DNA from 2 places in the Paenibacillus sp. FSL R5-192 genome. Region 2 is predicted to be linked to the other one. Evidence: a T-box and tRNA genes for the amino acid it is inferred to sense, from the RefSeq annotation. Region 2 holds a T-box; the other holds one or more tRNA genes.
The links. A T-box is a leader RNA that pairs with one kind of tRNA and senses whether it is charged. The one in region 2 lies ahead of C161_RS25090 (valine--tRNA ligase), so its partner is inferred to be a tRNA-Val.
Positions count from the first base shown of each region.

Region 1: it has a tRNA-Val gene. The T-box ahead of C161_RS25090 (valine--tRNA ligase) is inferred to sense a tRNA for this amino acid. The anticodon was not compared.

Region 1 is NZ_ASPR01000079.1:148,673-156,758, reverse strand. It holds gene C161_RS30300 (hypothetical protein) at 288-974, opposite strand; gene C161_RS30295 (hypothetical protein) at 977-1,975, opposite strand; gene C161_RS30290 (hypothetical protein) at 1,962-2,234, opposite strand; gene C161_RS30285 (M1 family metallopeptidase) at 2,417-4,627, opposite strand; tRNA gene C161_RS30280 (tRNA-Val) at 4,867-4,938, opposite strand; gene C161_RS33255 (hypothetical protein) at 5,237-5,398, opposite strand; gene C161_RS30270 (GNAT family N-acetyltransferase) at 5,639-6,082, shown strand; gene C161_RS30265 (DUF3892 domain-containing protein) at 6,195-6,431, shown strand; gene C161_RS30260 (hypothetical protein) at 6,507-6,788, opposite strand; gene C161_RS30255 (hypothetical protein) at 6,772-6,993, opposite strand; gene C161_RS30250 (DUF3889 domain-containing protein) at 7,140-7,460, opposite strand; gene C161_RS30245 (hypothetical protein) at 7,646-7,825, opposite strand.
Region 2 is NZ_ASPR01000048.1:318,722-326,807, forward strand. It holds gene C161_RS25080 (RluA family pseudouridine synthase) at 1-156, shown strand, start outside; gene C161_RS25085 (LysM peptidoglycan-binding domain-containing protein) at 520-2,103, shown strand; T-box leader at 2,259-2,540, shown strand; gene C161_RS25090 (valine--tRNA ligase) at 2,602-5,268, shown strand; gene C161_RS25095 (bifunctional folylpolyglutamate synthase/dihydrofolate synthase) at 5,347-6,723, shown strand; gene murC (UDP-N-acetylmuramate--L-alanine ligase) at 6,780-8,086, shown strand, end outside.

The DNA.
Region 1 (8,086 bases), on a different contig from region 2:
AAAACACGTTTGGAGAATAATTCTTTTCTAACCCCGGACAAGCCCAAGCCTAAAGTCAGTGCACTTTCTGAGTTGTTCGCTGTATCCACCAAACTTGGCCTGACTTCATTCTCTAAATAAAAATGGTACCCAAACACTGCACTTCATTTTCAAAGCGTCCGTGTTTAGGTACCAAATTACTGCACGTATATCTTTTTACCGATCCATACAGATAATCTATTTATTCTCATAGTCATTCCAATTCAAATCATGCACCTTGTTCATCTTCAGATGTCTTCCCAGTTTGATTAATTACTCCAGATATCCACTTTCATCTGTGCACATTTGAAATACTTGGCCTCGGCCTTACTTGTAGTCAGCTTCAAAAGACATTGCAGTTCTCCATGTTGGAACAACCCACCTCTAAGGTCAGCAGCAACACCACCATATTGATCATCCGCACCAAGCCATACCGACGGTCTCTCGAACCCAGCTGAGAACTGTAATCCGGTACAGAGCAACACAGTGAGATTCTTACGGTTCTGTGCTTCATCTCCTGCTACGCCATGTGTGGTGAAGAACACCATGTTTTGATTAAAATCCGTGTACGTTCCATCTGCTTTATAGGCACGGACCATACCATATTTCTGATTTACGTTTTGAAAAAAAGTGATTCCGGCCTTGCTATCCTTCGATTTAATGCCAACCTGAACTGAGATTCCAATGTTCCCGTTTAATTGTAGCGCTTCCAAAGTGATTGCAATTGCTGTTACTTTCGAGCTGTCAATCAGATGTTTCATTTTTAACTCTGCCGTGGCTCCTGCCGTTGTCGGAGTTGTAACAGTAATGGTCCCTCTGTCGGGCAAAGGCTCAAACGTAGGGGTGCCCACCACCTCCACCCAATCCGGTAACGTTCCGTAAAGAAAATCAGCCACAAGCTGTTTGTGAACCTTTCCAAAGGGCACAATCTGACCCGCTGCATCACGTATAACCATCTCTACACCCCCACCGAATAGGCTACACCGATATTATGATCGGTATTGTAATACACGTACACTACACCGTCCATAACGGACACCATCAAGGACTGCATGTTGGTCGTTTCCCAATCCAATGCCGGAAAATATATATCTGTAGGTTTGTCCAGCAGTTGACGAAAGTCTGCACTGATCTTGGCAATGGCAGGCCGAGCTACCGTCGTAACCCCACCGGAAGCATAAGCTGATAACATACCCAGCCACCACATGCTCCCTTTGTACATAAATACACCAGCATTGGGTCTCGAAATGTTTTCTCCTGCACTTAAAGTGGCATCATTCCCACCCATTAATGGTCTTGGATCAGCTAACCAGCTACGTCCGTCATGTGAATGCCAGATACATTTACGACCAAAGTCCCCACCGCCCATCACTGAGAAACCGATCCATTTGCCACCATTTCTGAAACACGAGAAATATCCGGTATGACCATCACCTGGGAACCCGGGAGGTTTGTCCAAAATCAAACCCACTCTTGTCCAGTTGATCATGTCTACAGAGGTCGCAAGTGCCGTTGATTGATTGATCCCCAGTCCGTTTTGTTGATAATACATAAAGAACAATTGTTCTTCATCGTTCCAGATCACAAATGGAGTTTCCGTCGAATTCCCAACCACAGTATCGAGATACACCTGTCCGTGTTTGGTCCATGGCCCTGTAGGGCTGTTCGAGTAGGCTAGTCCAATTCCTCCGATGTGATTATGGTTGGTAGAATACGTAGCATAATAATCTGCTTTTGCATCAGGGATAAGCCCCTTTACCTTGATCGCCCGAAACCAATAGATCGATTGAAGACCCGCCATTGCAGCGGTATACATAGGATTGTCCATTTTTTTATCAAATTGAGGCGTGTACATCCGTCTGGTTTCTGCATCGCAATAATCATAAGGCGCAACGGCCCTGTTTGCCTTCATCGCTGCATCGAGTGCTGCCTGAGCAATATTTTCAGTCATAGACATGGGAACTCAACTCCTTCGTGAGCAGGGTATTACCATGTACCGGTCGCGAATATAAAACATCCGAAGTGTCCTTTAATAGGATTGAAAAATCAACAACATTACCCTCATTCGCAGCGGGCTCCAGAGTAATACAAATGATAGGACAAATTCTAGCATTATATGAATACGCTTTCATATTGTTCATTCCTTTATTTCCTTTACAGTTGTAATCAGCAACTGTCCCTTTCATTGGTACGCCCGGATAATGTTGATCCTTCATATTAATCCCTCCTATTGTTTTCTCCCGATAAGTATATTCATGAAGTTGCCTTTGTGTTAAAGCATTATGCCCATCTTGCAGCCTATTATTCTAAGACTGGTTCTCATATAAAACATAAACAGGCTAACCAATACAAATTGGCTAACCTGTTTGAACGAAAAAACTGCAAAACCAACTCCTTATTACTCTGCAAAAAGTGAAGATATGGGATTCGCAACTTTTTTATTGGATTTCTCCTTGCCTTGGTTATCCAATACATAGTACTGGTAAAAGTCGTTAGCGAATCCGATAGACTCCTGTATTTTCAGCTTAAAAGCTTCAAATGCCACATCACTCAGATGATCGTCATTCCAGAAATAATGAAGCATCAATCGATTCTGGTTATAGGGATGTTTGATAACATATGCACCCGCGGCGAGAGGTTGATTCATGGTATTTTTCCAAGTAAAACCCGTCTGTTTCGTTCGATCAATAATGTTAAGTTTTAAAGCCTGCACCAATCCGTTTGACTTGGCATTGCCAATGACAATAAGGTTGCTGTTGCCGATCTCTTTTTTCATCTTTTGCTTCAGTTCCTTGCGATCCCGTATAACGTCGTATTTCACACCAGTCATATCAAGGAATCCGGTCAACTGATTAACCATATCTTCCTGCTGTTTAGTTGCAAGCTTACTTACCTGATCGCTGAGCACAATGGTTAATTCCTCGCCTTGAAGGGCTTTGTACATCAATCGATTCATCACTTCATAAGGCAGATTAGGAACCATACCCATGACAGCCTGATATTGCACTTGTAAGACATCATGCACATAGGCGGCGGTCTCTTCTTGTGATAGTTGGTATTCCGGGTTTAAGACAAAATCAGGCTGATATAGGGCCATCTGCATTTCTGAACGTATTTCTTTACCAAGCACATCTTCAATGGTTTGAAGCAGCCCCTCTACCGTTGCATTTTGGTACACGTAGCGTTTGAAATATGTCCTCATCAACTCGTCAAATTTCTCTTCACCGACGGAACGGTAAAGCTGATAGATCGCTTGTCGCCCCTTCTGATAATATACCAAACTTGCCAAATCCCCAGCTTCATCGTTTGTTGACGCAATCGCCATATCTACGGGCGCAGTATCAAACTGTATGGATCTGAATCCATTTAGCTTGTCTCCCTGTTTCTCGGCAAAATACACCATGGAGAAATCAGCAAAGCCTTCATCCAGGAAGGATTCTGTCTCCGAATTATTACCGATCAATGCATGGAACCACTGATGCGCTATTTCATGAACAAATGTTGTGTCTTCTTCTGGAACCGCACCATTTTGAATCTGTCCCATCTGAATGAGCCTCGCATACTCCACGGCAACGCCTTGTACATACGTCTCGACAATTCGGAACTCTGGATAGGGATACTTGCCATATTTCTCACTATAGAAATCGATGACCTTGAATGCCTGATTAATGTACCGGTCAACTATCTTTTTCTTGTATGGATCATCGTTGTAATAATAGTATTCCACCGTCAGACCGTTACGAGTAGCGCGTTCCACTTGAAGATTAGGACTTGCAAAGAAAACAAACTCCCTTGTATTCTCGGCCACAGCAGAAACAACTTTACGACCATGTTCTGTACTGTTTTGAGTAGTGATCGTACCCGGCATAGCTACCTGATACTCATCGGGAACATTGAATTGAACTTCAAAGTCCGATGAGGTGTAATAATCGCTCTCAAATGTTCGACTATACGGTGCCTTGTTCCATTGATGCTTAACCTCGTCGTATACAGACATCACCGGGAACCAGTGTGCACCATTGATCATGTCCTTGTAGTAGGAAACTCGCTGTGAGCCATAGGGTATATTCAACTGAAACTCCAGTTGGAATGATACCGATTCACCTGGTTGTACGGGCTTCTTCAACTGTACGGTCAACGCCTGGTTTTCCTTATGGAAATCCAACGATTGGCTATCTGCGCTTACAGCCTGAATATCGATGCCACCCAGAAAGTCCGCCGCTGTCTTCTCCGGATGATCTTCACTAATCTTTTCATTATGCTGTTGGTACATGCTCGCCTGTGTAGACTTGGAGAGGTTTGCGTCAGCATATGTATGAAGGACCAGCTGCTGGAGGGTATCCTTGCTTGTGTTGTGATACGTTACCTTCTCGCTCCCCTGGATCGTCATGTCCTTCTCATTTAATCGAGCCTGAATCTGGTATTGAATCGGGGTCTGCTCTAAAGAGTCTTTCTGTGTGTTATATATCTTCGTAGATACAGATGCTGGGCCTGCTTCCGCGGCAACAACCCCCATGTTGGCAAGTGGGCTTGTTGCCAGTATTAAAGCCAGTGTACCCGCGATCCCTACTCTGGCTAACTTTGATGTAAATGGACTTGAATAATTCATTAGTTCTCTCCTTCTCCTGTTCTATGTTGACCTCATGACCAAGTATAGAAGACGAACCTTACGCTGAATTTATGTTTTATTTAAGTTTTGTTTAAAAAGAGGAAGAGAAACTGTGCCATTAAATTTATTATCAACAAAAACCACCTACACATATTATTGGAGGTAGCCATATTATTATATAAAAAAAACAACTCCTCTTGAGATATAATTCTCAAAAGAAGTTGTTTTAATTTTTCATATAGGACGAGTGGGGATCGAACCCACGACCCTTACCCTGTCAAGATAATGCTCTCCCGCTGAGCTATCGCCCTGTAATAATTATGATGTATCAATCACGGTCGTACTACTAAATTTAACTGAGCTAACAGATCATGATATATAATTGTTTCCCAATCAAGTAACAGTATCATATCAAGTAACCGTGTTCATTGTCAATGATTTATTTGGTTATAATTCACCCGAAATGGTGCACAATAAAGGAAAGATTACCATTTCTATAGCGAGGTGAATTCTCTATGAGAAACATAACAAAACGGTCAAAATCCAATAAACATACATTCGCCAAATGCTTCTTTCTCTTTGCTGGGCTTATGATTCTCATTACAACCGTTACTGGTTGCGGCTTAGAGAGGGATGAACATACAGTTCAATTCCAACAATTACAACAGCCCAATGAAAATGGTGAATCTCTGCCCGTTTGGCTGGACGTATACTCCAAATCTGTAATTCAAGATGTGTATTCTCCGCGAGGAAGCAGTGAAGTCTTGCCATGAAGGTTAACAGGTGAATTACTCATCTTCATCCCACTTGCGTGAGTATGCTTTCTTCGTAACGTAATACAACAGAGTAATCATTCCCGCCGACATTAGCAATGTAATTACCATGATGCCTGTCATGCCCATCACTACCCCCTCCTCTCCCAATATGTGTCAGACTTCACTATACAGGAAAAACATTTTTTTGTATAATTCAGTCTGATATGTCGCGCAAGAGCAGAAAGAAGGAATGGAATTGGCAGCTGAGATTAGTTATGTATCGACAGAAGAACAACTGGAGCAAGCCCTGGGAATTCGCCATCACGTTTTTGTGATCGAGCAACAGGTGCCTGCCGAGATTGAGATTGATCAATATGATGTCATCAGTCCGGATGTGCATCATGTATTGTTAAGTACGGATGGCCAAGCTGTAGCCACAGGACGTCTGATCTATTACAGCAAGGATACGGCCAAAATGCAGCGGATCGCAGTGCTTGAATCTCATCGTTCATTTGGTTATGGACGTGTGCTTCTGCTCGCGATGGAGGAGCTGGCACGTGAACTCGGCTTATCCTATTCTGTACTGGATGCGCAATGTCAGGCACAGAAATTCTATGAAAAACTGGGTTATGAAGTGATTTCGGAAGAACCTTTTTATGATGCAGATATTCTGCATGTTCGTATGAGAAAGAGCTTGTAAAACCTCGTCGTTGGAAGGTCTCATCAGCATATGGTGCATACTTCCGATGATTTCGGATAGGCTAATCAGGTAAGCAGATTCCTATCTCGTCATATAAGGAGAGTGTGACATCATGGATCAAACGACACGCGAGAGTTTCACAGCAGTACAGAAAAATGGTGACGGTGACCTGACAGCTTTTCAGACTTCAGCAGGACGCGTACTGGATTATCAGCAGGCACTTGCAGAAGTAAAAGCTGGCGCTATTGCCGGTGTGAATGTATTTAAAGGCAAGGATGGCGAAATGTACATTCGCGGCGATGCCGACGGTGACCCAACCAACAACCTGGACCAACTCCCCCATTTCTAAAATAGATGCACATGTCGTACATGTGACACAATAAGCGCCGATCCGGTTACCCGGGTTGGCGTTTTCTTATTATGATTAGTAGTCCGTAAAATATTTTACGGAATCACCGGAAGGTTGGCTTTTGCGAATCGGCTGTTGTACCTGTTCCCATGCCTGCAAAATCTGTATCCCTTCGAGAGTAGACCGATTCTCCCACGCGATGTGCCCGGTTCGTTCCAGCTCCTGCAGTGACTCATGAATGTATGCTCTGCTTCGTCCCGTCTTGTTCTCCAGTTCATCCATACGCGGCAGCCTGCGCCGTTGTCCTGCATAGTTCACCATAATACGCAAAATCTTGCGTTCAAAGTCGTTCAGCATACTTTACCTCCCCATTCAGATCGGTAACAGGACGCCATGCCAGAATACCTTGCTCCAGAAATGTTCGGGGTGAGCCTTCTTTTCCCGCTGATGCTCTAATCATCCCACCACGTACACTGTTAATTCGAATCTGTCGCTGCGTAATCTGCCCTGCACGATCCATGTAGACAAGCTCCACCATCTGGCCAATATATTTCCCTAGCATAATCATCCCTCCGATAAGAACGTTTGTTTGTATTTCATATTATATGCGAACATAAGTTCTTTATTCAATAGTAAAAAAAGGATTTTGTAAAATAAAAAAAACCAGACTTTCACCTTAATGATTAAGGCAGTCTGGTTCATAACGGATCAGTGTCGATCCGATTCGGAAAATTGTACTTTCTTCAACTGCTGTGTAGATGGATTAAAATCAACATTTACATAGACTGCGAATTGCTTGCCGTCTTTCGCACGAACCCACAGCTTGAACTGTTCCCGTGATTGATCCGCTGTTAGAGAGGTGCGACCGATATGCTTATAGTCCAAAATATCCACATTATACTTGGTCTGTGTTTCTTTGACCGCAATAATTCCCCACTTCGCATAATCAGGGATGGCGGCGCCTGTGCCTGATGTAATTCCGGCTAAACTCAGGACTACCGACATGACGGTAACGATGAGCATTCTCATTTCACTCACTCCTTGGGACAATATGTTTCTGTTATATTGCCCGTCCGGGTTTCATTTTACACGAATAAACGAAAGATCCAGGCCAGTGGCCGTAGGGAAAAAGGAACCACATGAACAAGTCGGTCAAACGAATCAGGAGGCTCTGTCCGGAAACTTATCCCCCAGTCACCCGAGAAAAAGTGTTGTTATGTCTTCGGCTCCTCAGGACGTTCCAACCCGTATTTCTTTTCAAGCCTTTGCCTCGTTTGTTCATCCACCTGAACCTCATTCGTAACGACATATGCTGTGGCAGGCTCGCTGCTTATGTACATCTGAATCATTAGAAACATCACAATCCCAACTATTTGTATCCAACGCTTGTTCATCTCTTACTCCTTTATGGATTCATGACTCTCTTCTCTTGTACGTGAAGACTCGTTTGAATGTTTGATTATACATAAATTTGACCGTATTGGAAATAACAAATGGGAGAAGAGTAGGGGCATGCGTTATGCGATGATTAAGTCCCATTTGGTTGATTTTTTGTTTAAAAAACCCAATAGACGTGTAATAGGCCATGACAGAGTGACTCCACGATCTGAAACCCTACACGATCTGCAATACCAATATGAGGAGGTTACACCCGA
Region 2 (8,086 bases):
TTGTATGGAGGTAGAGCGGATGCCATTGGACGACAAGCACTTCACGGAGAGATGCTTAAGTTTAGTCATCCGTTAACCGGAGCGATGATTGAAGTGAACGACCCTTGGCCATCCGACTTCACACAATTGGCAAAGCGTGAAAAGATGTATTCATAAATGATATAGAGCGAACTTTAATAGTTACACGAAAACAGAGAGGACAGAAACAACCAGAAGAAGCAAAGCGTTCGCCTAAAAGCTTTCTGAAAGAAAGCTGCTTCGGAAGCATAAGCTATCCCCGGATTTTCCCTTTGTAAAAAGGAATGAAAAAAATCTGGGATAACAGCGATCAGAAGGTTGTTCTGTCATGGGAGTGACAGTGTAAATAACCATGAGTTGAACATATATAGCAAGGTTTTTCAAAAGGTGGCATGCTCCCCTCATTCAAGGCATATAGATGGGGTAACGAAGGATTTGGACCATGGATCAGTCCCATGAGAAGGATCATGGTGAACATATGCCGAAAGGAGGACGCCACCTTTGTTGAATCAACCTTATGGTTTGCGGTTCGATATTTATGAGCGCGTTCATTTGTCTGAGGGAGTTCCTGCGATTGAGGAATTGGAGGAGATTGAACTATACCCACGCATTCAAGTCATAGGGCAGGATGATCATGCCACATTAAGAGGGCATCTTTTACTTACAGGTGCGTACAGAGGAGAAAATGAGGCTTCAGAGGAGCTCAAACATTTCATTCCCGTGGAGATCACAGTGCCGCTGAACCGGGTCAGATCGATTGAGGATATTTCCATCGAGATCGAAAATTTTGACGTGGATCTGTTATCCAATCGCAGTCTGAACATTACAGGTGTATTGTCGCTGCGAGGTATCGAAGGTTTTCCTGTTGAAGAGCCACAAGTATGGTCAGCAGATGAGTTTACAGTTGTTCATTCACCTGATGCTCAGCAATCCAACCGTTCCGATGAAGCAGCACAGGCAGGCAGCGATCCCAACACATTTGCACAAGAGTACCTGCTCCAGCGGAGTGAGGAAGAGAGACTTGCGAATGCAGCAGAACTTGCCTATGGTGCTCCGGAATTCGCTGACCTGTCTACAAGAGAAGAGACATTAAGGAATAGCGAAGAATGGCAGCAAGAATATGCGGATTCGTCATCGGCCGAGCCAATTCAATCTGAGGAGCAAAGCGCGGAGTACGCTAACGAAAACAGACAACCTGATGCAAACGAAGATCCCGTATCTCTGACAGCGAATGGGGATGAATTGGCATCTCATGAGCAATACAGCGAACCTTCTCCGATCTCGTCATTTATGGCTGAGACCGCAGATCGGTTAGCTTCTTACCCTGAGTCGGAACCACTGCTGCCTCTGGAAGATGAGTCTTCGGGTTGGTCCGAGCCTTCCGTGGATGCATTGCCTGCCAACTCGAGAAGTGCAGATCAAGCAGTCACAGAGCCTACTGCTCAATCATCTAATGAGTTGGCAGCACCGGATGTACCGGACGCACCAGAGGTATGGCACTTCGAATCAGCGAGATCTGTACCTCAGCAGGAGAATCAGGCAGTTGCCGATGTCCCGGTTGAATCACAGGCGGAGAACTGGCAAGGTGTATTTGCTTCGTCCGAACCAGGCAACGCTGAGGAAGATCGGCCGTCTTTTGAAGCGACTGGGGTAGACGAGTTTGTACAGAACGAAGCATTTGTTCCTGAACCTGTGGCTGAGACGGAAGACAAGCCGGAGCTGAAGGTTGCTTTTGGCAGCAAAAAAGAATCCGCACCACGGCAAGAAGAGGGCGTAGGTATCTCTTCCTTGTTATCTTCCGGTAGAGCGGCACGCGATGCTGAAGTGGAGCGAGGCGATGAGGTTCCTGCGGGTGTGGTACAGGAAGAAACGTATCCAGCTGATGATGTGGAATGGAAGAACCTGTTCCTGGGAACGATCGTGGACCAGACCCCATTCCGCAAGGTGAAACTGTGCATCGTTCAGCGAGAAGATACACTGGATGCCATTGCAGATCGATATCAATTGAGCACGAGGGAACTTCAGTTGTATAACCGATTATCTGAGCAGGTTGTGGAAGAAGGCCAGATATTGTACATCCCTTAATCCGTAGTTAAAGCCTTCGTTACGACCCGTGATCCCCTTGAGGATTGCGGGTTTTTGCATGATTCGTCCTAAACCTGCATTCCAGCGCTCTTTATCCGCTGTTGTCAGGTTGACTATCGCGCACGAGCAAGGTATGATGTGTGTAGGTTTTTTGAAGAACAACGTGGAACGGGAGTAGTAGACAGTATGACCTTTCAGAGAGTGGAATTGCAACGCTGTGAGATTCCGCAGGAACCAACTGATCGAAGTCGCCCGGGAGTTGCCTGTTTGAATACAAGGGATGAATGAGCTCTATTGTCATTTATTTCTGAGGTAGGATGGGCCGGTAGCAGCCGTTATCTGCTTGAAGTGTCACGTCATGTACAAAGGGTGAAGTCTATCTTACTGTAGGCGTGAAACAAAGGTGGTACCGCGAAAGCTAACCTTTCGTCCTTTGATGGATGAAAGGTTTTTTTTGTTTTTTTTGGCGAAGATGATGAAGTAACGGAGGAATGACACATGTCTGAGGAAAAAAAATCTGCTGCAACAGAAATGCCGACCACTTACGATCCTAAGGCGGCAGAGGATAAATGGTACTCCACCTGGATGGAGCGTGGATATTTCAAAGCCGGTCAACGTAAAGATGCAGAGCCGTATACGATTGTAATTCCGCCCCCGAATGTAACCGGGATGCTGCACATTGGGCATGCGCTCGATTTTACACTGCAGGATATTCTGATCCGCACCAAACGGATGCAAGGTTATGACGCACTGTGGCTTCCGGGTTCCGACCATGCAGGTATTGCTACTCAAACCAAAGTGGAGCAGAAGCTGCGTGAAGAAGGTCTGACTCGTTATGATCTGGGACGTGAGAAGTTTCTGGAGAAAGTATGGGATTGGAAAGATCAATATGCCACTACCATTCGTCAGCAATGGGGCAAAATGGGATTGTCGCTTGATTACTCACGTGAACGTTTTACGCTGGATGAAGGTCTGTCCCAAGCGGTTCGTAAAGTATTTGTTCAACTGTATGAAAAAGGCCTTATTTACCGAGGCAAACGCATCATTAACTGGGACCCGGTGAACCGGACAGCTCTGTCCGACATTGAGGTTGAATATAAAGAGGTTCAGGGTCACCTGTACCATCTGCGGTACCCGCTCAAAGACGGAAGTGGCTACGTTACAGTGGCAACAACGCGTCCTGAAACGATGCTGGGTGATACCGCGGTTGCTGTTCATCCGAAGGATGAGCGTTATGCAGATATGATTGGTAAAGTACTTGTACTGCCTATCATTGGACGCGAAATTCCAATTATCGCTGATGATTATGTGGATAAAGAGTTTGGAAGTGGTGCAGTTAAAATCACGCCTGCGCATGATCCAAATGACTTTGAAGTAGGTCTTCGTCATGATCTCCCTCAGATTACGGTAATGGATGAGAGCGGCACAATGAATGCTGAGGCAGGCAAGTATCAGGGACTGGACCGCAGTGACTGCCGCAAGCAGATTGTTGCTGACTTGAAAGAGCAGGGCGTATTGATCAACATTGAGGATCACACGCATCAGGTTGGACACAGTGAACGTACTGGAGCTGTTGTTGAGCCGTATCTGTCTACACAGTGGTTCGTTGAGATGAAGCCACTTGCAGAGAGAGCGATTAAAAAACAACAGAGCGGCGAAGGGGTTAATTTTGTTCCAGATCGTTTTGAGAAAACCTATCTGAACTGGATCGAAAACGTTCGTGACTGGTGTATTTCCCGTCAACTGTGGTGGGGACATCGTATACCTGCTTGGTATGATGAAGAAACAGGTGAAATCATCGTATCTGCTGAAGATCCAACAACGCTGCCAGAGTATGCTGGACGCAAGCTCAGACAGGACGAAGACGTACTCGATACTTGGTTTAGCTCCGGCTTATGGCCATTCTCCACACTAGGCTGGCCGGAAGATACGGAAGACCTGAAACGTTATTATCCGACAAGTGTACTTGTGACAGGGTATGACATCATATATTTCTGGGTTGCACGTATGATTTTCACTGCACTGGAATTCACCGATGAGATTCCGTTCAAGGATGTGCTGATGCATGGTCTTGTTCGTGATGCAGATGGACGCAAAATGTCCAAATCACTGGGCAACGGTGTAGATCCGCTGGATGTGATTGAGAAATACGGCGCAGATGCAATGCGTTACATGATCTCAACCAGCAGCACGCCAGGTCAGGATCTCCGTTTCCGTTGGGAACGGGTGGAGCAGGCTCGTAATTTCGCCAACAAGATCTGGAATGCTTCGCGCTTTGCATTGATGAATCTGGAAGGATTCACCTATGAGGAACGTGACATCAGCGGAGAGCTTGGTACAGCGGATTATTGGATTTTGCACCGTCTGAACGAAACTTCCCGCGATATTACGCGTCTAATCGAAGCGTATGAATTTGGGGAAACGGGTCGTGTGTTGTATAACTTTATCTGGGATGACCTGTGTGACTGGTACATTGAGTTTGCTAAGCTGTCCTTCTATGGGGAAGATCCGGTTGCCAAGAAGAAAACACAATCCGTGCTTGCTTATGTGCTGGATCAGACCATGCGCCTGATTCATCCGTTTATGCCATACATCTCCGAAGAGATCTGGCAGCATCTGCCGCATGAAGGTGAGACCATTACGTTGGCATCTTGGCCGGTATATGATCCTGCTCTTGAGAACCCAGAGGCTGTTGCCGAGATGAACCTGCTTATGGATACCATTCGTGCAGTGCGAAACATTCGTGCAGAAGTGAATGTGCCGATGAGCAAAAAGATCGAGCTGATGGTCAAAGCAAATAGTGCTGAGACGTCCAGCATCATTGCGCGTAACAGTCACTACATCAAACGTTTCTGTAATACGTCCGAGTTCGATAGTGGGCTGGATTTAAACTCACCGGATAAGGCAATGACTGCGATCATTACGGGGGCAGAACTATACTTGCCGCTCGCAGGTCTTATTGATATCGAGCAGGAAGTGGCTCGTTTGGAGAAAGAGTTGGAGAACCTTGAGGGCGAAGTTCTCCGTGTAGAGAAAAAGCTGGCGAACGAAGGCTTTGTAGCCAAAGCTCCTGCCAAAGTTATTGAGGAAGAGCGCGCCAAACAAGCAGATTATTCCGATAAACGGGATAAAGTGATTGCACGAATCAAGGAACTTAAAGGTTAATATATGTGGGTCGGATGGAGAGCCATTATGCCATCCGGCCGCTTTTTTCACTCAAACTCGGGACCGAAGGTGAATCAGATGACGGAATTAGACGGGACAGATGCAGCAGCTCCTTTACTTACGTACAACGAGGCCGTGGACTGGATCAATGGCCTTATTCCTTTTGGCATCCGACCTGGATTGGAACGAATCGAGAGTCTGATGTCCATGTTAGGCAATCCACACCAACGTCTCAAATTTATTCATGTCGCGGGAACGAACGGCAAAGGTTCGACTTGCGCTTTTTTGACGTCAGTGCTTCTTCAGGCTGGATATGATGTGGGTACCTTTACGTCGCCTTATATCACCAAGTTTACAAACCGTTTTCAATACAACGGTGAGGATATTCCTGAAGAAATCCTGCTTAAGCTCTCGAACCGATTACATCCACTGGTCATGGAAATGGCCTCCACTCCGCTTGGATCACCCACGATGTTTGAGGTGTCCACGGCTCTGGCGCTTCTATACTATGCAGAGGAGTGTTACCCTGACGTTGTGGTATGGGAGACGGGGCTAGGGGGAAGGATGGACGTAACGAATATTGTCGCACCTGTTGTGTCCGTCATCACCAACATTGGTATGGATCATACGGATGTGCTTGGAGATACGATTGAGCAGATTGCTGGAGAAAAGGCAGGTATTATCAAGCCGGGAGTACCCGTTGTGACTTGCGCGACTCAACCCGAAGCTGTGAAGGTGATTCAGGAGAAAGCACAGCAGCTTCAATCAAGCGTGTATTTGGCTGGAGATCAATTCTCTTATCATAGACTGGACAGCAATGAGAACGGACAATCTTTTCATTTTACAGGCCCGTTCCGTGATCTGGACGTTCGCATACGCATGCAGGGCTCACATCAATGTGACAATGCAGCGGCCGCACTTATGGTGCTTGAATTGCTTAGACAATACATGGCATTTATGCTGGATGACAACGATATTGCACTTGGACTGGAGAATGCTTTCTGGGCAGGAAGATTCGAAAAAGTCGTCGATGAACCCCGAATTGTGCTCGATGGAGCACATAATCCGGAAGGGGCAGAGTCACTGGCCAAGAGCATTATGGATGTCTATCCGCACAACAAGTTAATTTTGATGATGGGTATGTTGGCAAATAAGCATCACGAAGCGTATTTGCAGCATATACTGCCACTAGTGGATACGCTGATCCTGACCGAGCCAGATTTCCGACGCAAAATGGATGCAGCCGAATTGCTGCAGATTGTCGAACGGGTACGTCCCGCCATTGCGAAGCAGGAACTGGAAATCATCGTCGAGCCCGAATGGGCAAAGGCACTTGATCTATTGAAGTCACGGACGGAAGCGGAAGATCTGGGGGTGGTCTCCGGCACACTGTACCTGATTGCGGATGTGCGGGCAGCCCTTTTGCATCAAACCGATTCTGAAAAAGGTTGGTGAAAGTTTTGTTAAATACATCGGAACACGTTCATTTTATAGGGATTGGCGGATATGGCATGAGTGCCATCGCAAGAGTTATGTTGGAAATGGGATACACCGTTACCGGATCGGATGTCGCTTCACAGGAGTTGACCGAGAAGTTGGCAGCCAAGGGAGCGAAAATATATATCGGACATACGGCAGAGCACGTCACTGGAGCAGACCTGGTTGTCTACTCTACGGCAGCGCCTGCTGATAATGTGGAACGGGTAGCAGCTGCTGAGCTGAACATTCCGATTCTGCATCGTTCCCAGATGCTTGCACGTTTGTTGAACGAACGTAAAGGTGTGGCTGTAGCTGGGGCTCATGGTAAAACAACCACTTCATCCATGATTGCACTTGTTATGGATAAATGTGATACAGATCCGACATACATTATTGGCGGAGAAATCATGAATGTGGGTACCAACGCGAAGGCCGGTCAAGGCGACTGGGTAGTCGCTGAAGCGGACGAGAGCGATGGTTCGTTTTTGCAGTACCATCCATGGCTCGGTATTGTAACCAATATTGAGGCAGATCATCTGGAGAATTACAACAGTGATTTTGAGGAGCTCAAAAGGGCTTATGTGCAGTTCCTGAGCCAGATTCGTCCGGAAGGAACAGCGATTGTGTGTTCTGACGACGAGAATGTTCAAGCGATTTTGCCAGAACTCAAGTCACGGATTACAACCTATGGTATTGATCGTGCTGCAGATTATACGGCAACGGATATTGTATTGGGCGATCGCCGTATCTCCTTTACGATGAATCATCAGGGTGCTGCTATGGGCACGGTGGAATTATCAGTGCCGGGTAAGCATAACGTTTATAATGCGATGGCTACTGTGATTACCTGTCTGGAAGCAGGCATTCCATTTGAGAAGATTGTGGCAGCTATCATCCAGTTCCATGGAGCCAAACGTAGATTCCAGGTATTGGGCGAGGCGCGCGATATGCTGATCATCGATGATTATGCTCATCACCCGACTGAGATTGAAGCTACAATTAGTGCCGCTAAAGCAACGGGCAAACGCATTATTGCGGTATTCCAGCCACAGCGTTATACGCGGACGTTCTTCCTGCTGGATGCGTTCAGTCGTGCTTTTGCGGAAGCGGATGAGGTGCTTATTACGGACATCTATTCTCCTGCGGGCGAAAAACAGATCGAAGGGGTAACCTCAGCCCGACTGGTTGAACTGATCGTTCAAAACAGTAATGCTTCTGCACGTTACCTTCCTACAAAAGAAGAAGTGGTAGCTGATCTGCAACATCGTCTGCAGCCAGGAGATCTTGTGATTACGATGGGCGCAGGTGATATCTGGAAAGTCGGCGATACACTTGCCAA